Regions from separate parts of the Streptomyces sp. NPDC001270 genome, predicted to be linked through region 2. Evidence: riboswitches for the same ligand, from Rfam matches in the RefSeq annotation. Region 2 holds a riboswitch; each other region holds the start of a gene.

Region 1 (3,262 bases), on a different contig from region 2:
GGCCGGCTGATGGCCGACCACGTCATCGCGGCGACCGGCTACCGCGTCGACATAGCCGCGATGGGCTTCCTGGCCCATGGGCTTCGCACCCGGCTCATCGTCAGCCGCGGCACTCCGAAGCTCGGCCCGGGATACGTCTCCTCGGTCCCCGGCCTCTACTTCACCGGCCTGCCCGCCGCGGCCTCCTACGGACCGGTGATGCGCTTCGTGTGCGGCACCGAGTTCGCCTCCCCGCGCCTGACCAGACACCTGGTGGCGGCCCACGGCTGAGACCGGCGCGGCCTCCGCGTCACGGCCGGCACCGGGGGAAGGGGCGCCGAACGTACGGGAGACGGGCGCGAGGGCGCGAAGAAGGGGAGTGGGAAGAGAAGAAGGGGAGTGGGAAGAAGAGACGGACGCTACGGCGCGGCGAGGAGGGGTGGGAAGCGGACGTGAGTCGGAGCGGCGCGCTGTCCGTATTCTCTGATCATGGCCGCTCCTCCCGCATTCTCACTCGTCGCCACCGACCTCGACGGGACGCTCCTGCGTGGTGACGACACCCTCTCCGACCGGTCCCTCGCCGTGCTCGCGCGCGTGGCGCGGGCCGGTGCCCGGCACTTGGTGGTCACCGGGCGCCCCGCGCCACGGGTACGGCCGCTGCTCGACAGACTCGGCGGCGAGGGGCTCGCGGTGTGCGGACAGGGCGCGCAGGTGTACGACGCCGGCGCGGACCGCCTGCTGTGGTCGGTCACCCTGGACCGGGAGTTGGCCGAGACCGCGCTCGGCAAGATCGAGGCCGAGGTGGGGCAGGTGTACGCGGCCGTCGACCAGGACGGGGTGGACGGGCTCACGCTCATCGAACCCGGGTATCTGATGCCGCATCCGACGCTGCCCGCCGTACGCGTCGAGCGGCGCGATGATCTGTGGTGCGCGCCCATCAGCAAGGTTCTGCTGCGGCATCCGGCGCTGTCCGACGACGAGTTGGCGGCGACGGCGCGCTCGGTCGTGGGTTCCCTGGCGAACGTCACGATGTCGGGGCCGGGGACCGTGGAGTTGCAGCCGTGCGGCATCACCAAGGCCACCGGTCTGGCGCTGGCCGCCGAGCACCTGCGGCTGGGCGCCGACCGGGCCGTCGCCTTCGGCGACATGCCGAACGACATCCCGATGTTCCGGTGGGCCGCCTATGGGGTGGCGATGGGGGGAGCACACCCCGAACTCAAGGCGGTGGCCGACGAGATCACGACGTCGAACGAGGACGACGGCGTGGCCGTCGTCCTCGAACGACTGTTTCCGTGAACGCCGCGAACGGTTCTTCAGCGCGGCGGGTCCGTCAGTAGGCGCTGTTGACGTTGTCGATCGAGCCGTAGCGGTGGGCGGCGTAGTTGCAGGCGGCCGTTATGTTGGCGACGGGGTCGTAGATGTCGTTGGACGTGCCCGCGACGTGGTAGGCCCGGAACGTCGGGTCGATCACCTGGAGCAGGCCCTTGGACGGGATGCCCTTGGCCGCGTTGGAGTCCCAGAGGTTGATGGCCCGGGGGTTGCCCGAGGACTCGCGGATGATGTTGCGGTAGATGCCGTTGTAGGTGCCCGGGATCTTGTTGCGCGCCATGACGGCGAGCGACTCGCGGATCCAGCCGTCGAGGTTGTTCTTGTATCCAGCCGTCGTCAGGGCCGTCGTGGTCCCGCTGACGGCCGTCGTGGTCGCGGTGGTGGCCGCGTGGGCGCCGGCGGCGCCGATGAGAGGCAGGGCGAGTACGGCGGCGCCCGTGCCGGCCACCGCGAGGGTGCGAGCGAGGCGGTTGACGCGGTGACGGCGGTACTGAGCGGCAGCAGACATGGTGTTCCTCTCCGGCGCCTGCGAGGTGAGCTGTCGGGTTCGGGCGGGGGAGACGCCCGGCCGGCCGCCACATGGCGACTCGGCTTCACCCCTAGCCGTTCCGGTCGGCTGTGCCGTCCGGTCCGGCGACCTACCTGGGTCCCCCGCTCCTGCCGTGCGAATTTGTGTTCGTCGATGGGTCATGACGGGTGGCGGCAGGATTCGGCGTCCACCCGACTGGCCCGGAAGCTATGCGACCGCACATGCCGGAAACAAGTACCGGATTCATAGCTCATGCCGATTGACTGCGGGATGGTGGGTATGACCGGTAGATCCTTTGCGACTGCCAACGGTCAACTGGGCGACTGCGTACGGCGGGTTGAAAGTGTGGTCCGGGTGTCGACACGCCGCCTCGTGTGACCCAAATCACCCGTCTCGGGCTCGAAGTGCATTAAGCACCAAGAGGAATTGAGGTGCCAATGACGGCAAAACGGTCACTTCACCCCATGGTCCCCGGAATTACCTTTTCTGCGCCCAGTGGAAGGCTGCCTCGGCGCCTGTCGTGCGGATCGCCTTGCCGACGGGGTAGAAGTGGCTTGCGTCACAGGTGAACTCCGGGTGGGCCTGGACCGCGGTGTCCGCGTGGATCCGGTCGGTACGGGCGAAATGGCAGGTCCGAGCGGGCGCGGGCACGGGTCGACGTGCGGCGCGCCCGGTGATCGTGTGCGCCTCCGGCGCGGCCCCGGTCTACGTCGAAGGTCCGAATAGCCCGGAATATCCGTACCGTTCGAGTGTGCGTGTGTGACGGTGTGGCACGGAGTGACTTCCTTGTGCCTTTCCTCCGCTTCTTCTCTGTCTTACTTGGTCTTACTTGCGCCTTTCTTCCGGCTGTTCCGGCGCCGCGAAGCCGATCGGTGCGGTTCAAGGGCCGGGTCTTTACCGGCAGTTCGAGCGGGCTGCCCGCCGGGCCCGTACCGGCAGCCCGCCGCCGACTCCGGGCGCGGCCGGGCCTACGGCCGGCAGGCGGTGGAGACGGCGACGCGGATACGGCGGCCTGCCGGGAGGCAGGGCGGGAGGCCGTGCCCGGTGCCACCAGGCCGCCGTCGTCGCCGACCGGACGGGAGGGGGCGGTGTCCGCGCCGGTGTGCAGCGGTGAGCGCGCCAGGGCCGGGGCACCTGGAGTCCGTACGCGAGGTACATCACCCGGGGACGACCAGGCGGGCTCGCCGACCCGGCGGCCTTGGAGGAAGTGCGGTCTCCTTGAGGAAGTGGACGGCCGGTCCGGGTGGCGGGCCGTGGCCGGGGTACTGGTGCGACCAGGGGCCGATCAGCCCGCGCGCGGACACGGTCGTGGGGCAGGGGCTCGACCAGACGGAGGGGAGTGTCGTGGTACGGGACGTGTCAGCAGCCCACCGCCGGCACCGCTGCTTTGATGGCACCGCGTGCCGCGGCCCCGTCGGTAGGGCC
Region 2 (3,262 bases):
GGACGGCCGTACGTGGTTGCTGAGCGGCCCGGGCAGCAGTTATGCGCTGCACCTCACGGAGGCGGACGAACTGCTGCACCTGCACTGGGGTCCCGCCGTCGCGCTCGCCGACGCCGAGGCCCTGGCCGCCCGTCCGCTGCCCGCCTACCGGGGCTTCGAGTCGCCGCTCGACGGGCACGAGGAGTATCCGGTCGAAGGCGGCCCGCGCTTCGTGCGGCCCGCGCTGTCGGTCCGTACCGAGGAGCGCCGCGGCACCGAATGGGTCTTCGAGGGCCACGCGGCCGAGGACGGGGAACTGAGGCTGCGTTTCCGGGACGCCGGGTTGGTCATCACCCTCCACTACCGGATGGGCGGCGACGTCGTCGAGCGGTGGGTGAGCCTCGTGAACGAGGGCGAGACGCGGGTGGAACTGCTCCGCGCGGACCCGGCCGCCTGGACCCTGCCCGACCGGGAGGGCTGGCGGCTGTCCCAGTTGCACGGCCGCTGGGCCGCAGAGTCCCGGCTGACCAGCGGTCCGCTCACCTACGGTGAGAAGGTCATCGGCAGCCGGCGCGGTCACACCGGACACCAGTACCTGCCCTGGGTGGCGCTCGACACCGACGCCACCGAGGAGCGCGGCGAGGTGTACGGCTGCGCGCTCGGCTGGTCGGGTTCCTGGCGGATCGCCGTCGCCCGACTTCCGCGTTGCGGCTGCGCGGACTCGATCCGTCGGCGGCGTACGAATGCCGCGAAACGGGTGAAGTGCACCGTGGTGCCGTGCTGTTGCACCACGGGCTGCACACCGCGCTCCGTGGAGACCTGGACGCCATGGTCATCCGGCTGCGCCGCGTCTGACCCTTCTGCCGGAATTACTCGCTTATGCAACCAGGGGGGTGAGGAGGGTCATACCGTGACGGTGGGTCGCCTGCCCTGCTCACGTAATGCATGGTCCGTGCGGGCGAATTGGCCGGGGGTACCCCGCCGACATGCACGGACGGTGACCGGGAATTCCCGTAATGGATCGAGTGAAACCCGTACGGGATGAAACGGGTCCTTGTCCGTTTGTGTCCCGCTCGCTTACGTTCGCCACCGATCCGGACGGACCGCCGAATCCTGCCGCCGCCCGGACACCGGACACACCACCCACCCGTGCACGGCAGGAGCGGGGGACCCACCAGGCACGACCGCCGGACCCGGTCTCCGGGACGGCAAGGGGTGAAGCCGCGCCCCGTGCGCGGCCGGGCAGCTCCAGCCCGAACCCGACAGCTCACCTCGCAGGCGCCGGAGAGGAATGCGCCATGCCCGCGAAGGGAAAGCACCGACGTCCGAGGCCCCAGCGCCGCACCCGTTCCGTCGCCGTCGCCGGAACGAGCGGAGCCGCACTGGCCCTGCCGCTCATCGGAACCACCGCGGCGCACGCCGCGCCCCCCGGGGAGGCTCCCCGGTCCGTCGCCGAGCAGACCGTCAGGTCCGCCGCCGGCACCGCCGAGCAGCGACGCGCCGCCGAGGACTCCGCCGCCCGTACCTACGTGGTGCGGCCGGGTGACCGGCTCGCCAAGATCGCCGACGAGCAGCACGTCAGCGGCGGCTGGCAGCGGATCTACCAGGACAACCGCCCGGCCATCGGCGGCGACCCGTCGCTGATCCACCCCGGTCTGAAGCTCACCCTCGGCGGGCGGGCCGAGCCGGACACCCACTCCGCGCAGCCGTCCCGGCTGTCCCGGTCCTCGTACGTGTCGGCGGCCGGCGCCTCGGCCGGCCGGACGGCCCGCACCGCCGGCACCGGCACCTCCACCGGCTACGGCCTCCCCGTCCTCGGCGCCAGGATCGGCACCGGCTACCACGTGGCCGGCGGCATGTGGTCCAGCGGCTACCACACCGGCGTGGACTTCGTCGCGCCGACCGGCACCTCGGTCAGGGCCGTGGCCGCGGGCACGGTCGTCACCGCGGGCTGGGGCGGCGCCTACGGCAATCAGGTGGTCGTCAGGCTGGCCGACGGCTACTACGCGCAGTACGCCCACCTGTCCCAGCTGTCCGTCTCGGTCGGGCAGACCGTGACCGAGGGCCTGCGGCTCGGCCTGTCCGGCGCGACCGGCAACGTGACCGGCCCGCACCTGCACTTCGAGATCCGTACCACGCCGGAGTACGGCTCGGACGTGGACCCGCTGGCCTACCTCCGCTCGCACGGCGTCGTCGTCTGACGGCCGCGGCAGCGCGGATGACGCGTCAACGCGCCTGTTCCCCGGCCTATTCCCGCGTTGGGAAAGTCTTGGCGAGTGTCTTATCTCACCGTTCGTCAACCCCTTCCTACGATCGCGTAGGTCACATCGGAAGGTGAATCATGGCCCGACGTGGCAGACGATTCGAAGAGTGACAACACAGCGGTGATCGGGTCGTACGTGGCGGTGGGGGACAGCTTCACCGAGGGCGTCGGCGACCCCGGCCCTGACGGGGCGTTCGTCGGATGGGCCGACCGGTTCGCGGTACTGCTCGCGGACCGTCGGCCCGAAGGCGGCTTCCGGTACACGAATCTCGCGGTGCGCGGGAGGCTGCTCGACCAGATGGTGGCGGAGCAGGTCCCGCGGGCGGTCGAACTGGCGCCGGACCTCGTCTCGTTCTGCGCGGGAGGCAACGACATCCTGCGCCCCGGCACCGACCCGGACGAGGTGGCCGAGCGGTTCGAACGGGCCGTGGCCCGGCTCGCGGAAGCGGCCGGCACGGTCCTGGTGACGACCGGCTTCGACACCCGTGGCGTACCCGTGCTGAAGCATCTGCGCGGCAAGATCGCCACCTACAACGGGCACGTCCGGGCCGTCGCCGACCGGTACGGCTGCCCGGTGCTCGACCTGTGGTCCCTGAAGGCCGTGCAGGACCGCAGGGCCTGGGACGACGACCGGCTCCACCTCTCACCCGAGGGGCACACGCGCGTCGCGCTGCGGGCCGGACAGGTCCTCGGCCTCGACGTCCCGGCCGACCCGGAACAGCCCTGGCCGCCGCTCCCGCCCCGCGGCACCTTGGAGGTGCGCCGCGACGACGTGCACTGGGCCCGGCAGCACCTGGTGCCGTGGATCGGCCGGCGGCTGCGCGGCGAGTCCTCGGGGGACCATGTGACGGCCAAGGGCGCGGTGTCCCCCGACGACATCAGGACGCGGATCGCGTCGGTGGCCTGAACCCTCGGGGCGGGTCCGGCGGACCGTTCCCGCCCCGGGACGCCCGCTCGGCGTGACCCCGCTCACGGCGGTCCGGGGGGCCTGGCCCGGTTCCCCCGGAAGAGTGCCCCGCC
Region 3 (3,262 bases), on a different contig from region 2:
GCATGGTCATCGTCCGCTGGCTCACCGCCGAATGCGGCGGCAAGCTGCACGTCCGCCCCACCCGCGAGGGCGGCAAGACCATCTCCGTCGAACTGCCCTTCACCGTGCCGGCGCAGCCGGTGACGGCGGTGGGACAGCAGGAACCGTAGCGGTCACGCCTGGTGCGCACGGCCGAACGCCCCGCGCAGCAGCGCCCGGAAGGCGTCCGCGGCCGGCGCCACCTCGTCCGCGCGGTGGGCGACCAGGATCGTACGGCGCATCCCGCCCCCCTCCAGCGCCCGCACCCCGACCGGGGTGACCGCCGTGCGCGCCACCGTCTCGGGTACGACGGCCACCCCGAGCCCGGCGCTGACCAGCGCGCACACCACTGCGTACCCGGGGGTCGGCACCAGCACGGACGGCGTGGCCCCCGCCGCGGCCAGCAGGGACTCCACGCCCCGCCGGGCCGGATGGTCCGGGGCCATGCTGATCAGCGGCTGCCCGGCGAGTGCGGACAGCGGCAGCCGTGCGGCGCCGTCGCTCAGGGCGTGCCCCGGGGCGGTCACCAGGACCAGTTCCTCCACCAGCACCGGCTCCAGGCGCACCGAGGACGGTACCGGGAAGGGCTCGGCCGGGTGGTAGGAGTGCGTCAGCGCGAGGTCCACCGTACCGGCCGCGACGGCCGTCACCCCGTGCGGCGGGTCGTGGTCCGCGACCGACAGCTCCACGTCCGGATGGGCCCGGCGGAACACGGCGAGGACCGGGGGCAGCAGATGGATACCGGCGGTCGGGAACGTGCCGAGCCGGAGCGTGCCGCCCGACAGGCCGGCCAGCCGGGCCAGCTCGTGCCGGGCGCGGTCCAGTTCGTCGAGGACCCGGCGTGCCCGCACCACCAGCAGCTCGCCCGCGCCGGTCAGCCGTGCGCCGCGGTGGTGCCGGACCAGCAGGGCGGTGCCCGCCTCCCGCTCCGGCTTCGCCAACTGGCCGGCACGGCGTCGCCTGCGCGCTCGGCATCGCGGGCGGGCTGCTCGTGCACACGACGCTCGTGGTCGCCGGGGTCGCGGCGGCCCTGGTGGCCGTGCCCCCGCTGTTCCGCGCGCTGCAACTGCTCGGCGGCGCCTACGTCCTGTACCTCGGCGGACGGACCCTGTGGTCCCTGCGCCGCCCCGCCGCGGAAGCCGGGCCGCTACTGCCCTCGGCCGCGCATCCGCTGCGGCAGGGGTTCGTCACCAACGCCCTCAATCCCAAGGTCTCACTGACCTTCCTCAGCCTGCTGCCCCAGTTCGTGCCGCGGGACGGCCCGGCGCTGCCCAGGACCCTGCTGCTGGCGCTGATCGTGATCGGGCTGACCCTGGTGTGGTTCCCGGCGGTCGCGCTGCTGGTGGACCGGCTGGGCCGGTGGCTGCGCGAGCCACGCGCCGCGCGGGCCCTCGGCGCGGGCACGGGACTGGCCCTGGCGGCCCTCGGCGCGGCCCTGCTCCTCGAACCGCTGCTGTCCTGATGCCAGGTCAGCCGTGAACGGGCGCCGAGGGGATGACGGCACGACGCCAGGAGCCGGCATCCCCTCGGACCGGTCAGTTCACCCGTCCGTACCAGACTCGCCTGGTCCAGATCTTTTCCAGCCGCACCACGTCCCCGGTCTTCGGGGCGTGCCAGATCTTCCCCTTACCTGCGTAGATGCCGACGTGGTAGACGCTGGAACCCGCATGGAAGAACACCAGGTCTCCGGCCTTGCGGCTCCTGACCGAGATGTGGCGCGTCTTGTTGTACTGCTGGGCCGCCGTACGCGGCAGGGCCTTGCCCGCCTTCTTGAACGAGTACAGCGTGAGCCCGGAGCAGTCGAATCTGCGCGGGCCGGTGGCGCCCCACTTGTACGGGGAGCCCTTCTTGGACGCCGCGACCTTGAGGGCCCTGGCGCCCATGGTGGCGGCCGCTGCCTCGGGTGCCAGACCAGGGGCCACGATCGAGCCGCCCACGGCGGCGAGGGTGAGCGCCGAGGCCGTACCGGCCCGCGCCATCAGCGATGGGACACGATTGAGCGCAGTCATGCGCAACCCTTCGTCAGCCGCCTGTGAAGGATGACCTGTCGGATTCGGGCTGGCGAAGTTGCCCGGCCGCGTCGCCACGGCTTCACCCCAAGGGCCGCTCGGACCGGACTCGCGTCCGTTCCGGCGACCCGTCGTGCCTGGGTCCTCCACTCCTGCCGATCCACTCCTGTCGACCGGGCATCCGGGCGGCGGCAGGACTCGGCGTCCGCCCGGACCGCCCCGCCGCTGTGGCGGGGGCTTGTCGTCGGACAGGGATCTTCACTCACAACTGTCAGAAAATCCCAACGCAACCGGCGATGTGTGTCTTTAGTCACCACCCACCTGTTTGGGCGGAGGGCGGTCCATTCCGCCCATGGCCGAAACGCCGACGAGCCCTCGGACCAGCACGGGAGCACTTCGGCGGCTCCGTCGGCCCCACGCCCCGCACACCCTTCGCGGTCCCGAAAAGGGACGTCCGCCTACGCCGAACAGAGGTACGCCGGTTGGGCCGTTTCAGCCCGGCCCCCGGCGTTGCGCCGACGCGGCGGACCGGGGGTCCGGGGAACCCCGCATCACCCCGCGCCGTCCGGTGGCAGCGCGACCCGGGCGGTGCGCCGCTCGCCGTCCAGTACGCGCAGCGCCCGCGCCAGCGTGACCGCGTGCAGCTCCCTCTCGCCCCGCAGGTGCATCAGGGCCAGCGCGTCCCGCAGTTCGACCGCCGTGCGCGCCAGCGCCTGGGCGGCCCGCAGTGCGGGGTAGGTGTCCGCGCCGCGCGCCGGGTTGATCCGGCCCAGCAGGTCGACCGCTTCGAGGTAGCGGTCGATCAGTTCGCCCTCGGCGCGGGTCAGGGCGGGCAGCGGCGGCAGTTCCGGCGGCAGCATCCGCGGCTCACCCGGCGTCCGGCGTGCGCGCGGCCCCGCGGCTGCGGACGATGTGGTCCACCAGTCCGTACTCCAGTGCGCCTTGGGCGTCCAGGATCAGGTCCCGCTCCAGATCCTCGTGGATCTGCTGAGGGGTGCGTCCCGTATGGCGGGCCAGGATCTCCTCCTGGAGGGCGCGGACGCGCGTCAGCTCGTCGGCCTCGATGACGAGGTCGCTGGGCTGGCCCTGTACCGGCCGGGGCAGTGACGGTTGCTGGAGCAGCAGCCGTACGCCCGGCAGCGCGAGCCGCTTGCCGGGGGTGCCGGCCGCGAGCAGCACGGCCGCCGCGGAGCCGGCCTGCCCGAGGCAGAGGGTGTCCACGTCGCAGGCGAGGT

Evidence for each region. A riboswitch is a leader RNA that binds a small molecule or an ion and turns the genes downstream of it on or off. The one in region 2 is predicted to bind cyclic di-AMP.
Region 1: linked by a shared signal. The riboswitch ahead of ACFY2B_RS00700 (transglycosylase SLT domain-containing protein) and the one ahead of ACFY2B_RS15035 (peptidoglycan DD-metalloendopeptidase family protein) in region 2 are both predicted to bind cyclic di-AMP.
Region 3: linked by a shared signal. The riboswitch ahead of ACFY2B_RS07800 (C40 family peptidase) and the one ahead of ACFY2B_RS15035 (peptidoglycan DD-metalloendopeptidase family protein) in region 2 are both predicted to bind cyclic di-AMP.

Annotation. Positions count from the first base shown of each region.
Region 1 covers NZ_JBIAXM010000001.1:149,440-152,701, forward strand. The annotation lists gene ACFY2B_RS00690 (NAD(P)-binding domain-containing protein) at 1-270, shown strand, start outside; gene ACFY2B_RS00695 (HAD family hydrolase) at 469-1,275, shown strand; gene ACFY2B_RS00700 (transglycosylase SLT domain-containing protein) at 1,310-1,816, opposite strand; cyclic di-AMP (ydaO/yuaA leader) riboswitch at 1,819-2,000, opposite strand; gene ACFY2B_RS00705 (hypothetical protein) at 2,315-2,488, opposite strand; gene ACFY2B_RS00710 (CocE/NonD family hydrolase) at 3,197-3,262, opposite strand, start outside.
Region 2 covers NZ_JBIAXM010000007.1:327,265-330,526, reverse strand. The annotation lists partial or broken gene ACFY2B_RS15045 (glycoside hydrolase family 36 N-terminal domain-containing protein) at 1-682, shown strand, start outside; gene ACFY2B_RS15040 (GH36 C-terminal domain-containing protein) at 685-834, shown strand; cyclic di-AMP (ydaO/yuaA leader) riboswitch at 1,114-1,273, shown strand; gene ACFY2B_RS15035 (peptidoglycan DD-metalloendopeptidase family protein) at 1,278-2,180, shown strand; gene ACFY2B_RS15030 (SGNH/GDSL hydrolase family protein) at 2,364-3,149, shown strand.
Region 3 covers NZ_JBIAXM010000003.1:324,132-327,393, reverse strand. The annotation lists gene ACFY2B_RS07815 (ATP-binding protein) at 1-149, shown strand, start outside; partial or broken gene ACFY2B_RS07810 (LysR substrate-binding domain-containing protein) at 153-962, opposite strand; partial or broken gene ACFY2B_RS07805 (LysE family translocator) at 971-1,480, shown strand; gene ACFY2B_RS07800 (C40 family peptidase) at 1,554-2,027, opposite strand; cyclic di-AMP (ydaO/yuaA leader) riboswitch at 2,031-2,241, opposite strand; gene ACFY2B_RS07795 (hypothetical protein) at 2,579-2,887, opposite strand; gene ACFY2B_RS07790 (ATP-dependent Clp protease proteolytic subunit) at 2,895-3,262, opposite strand, start outside.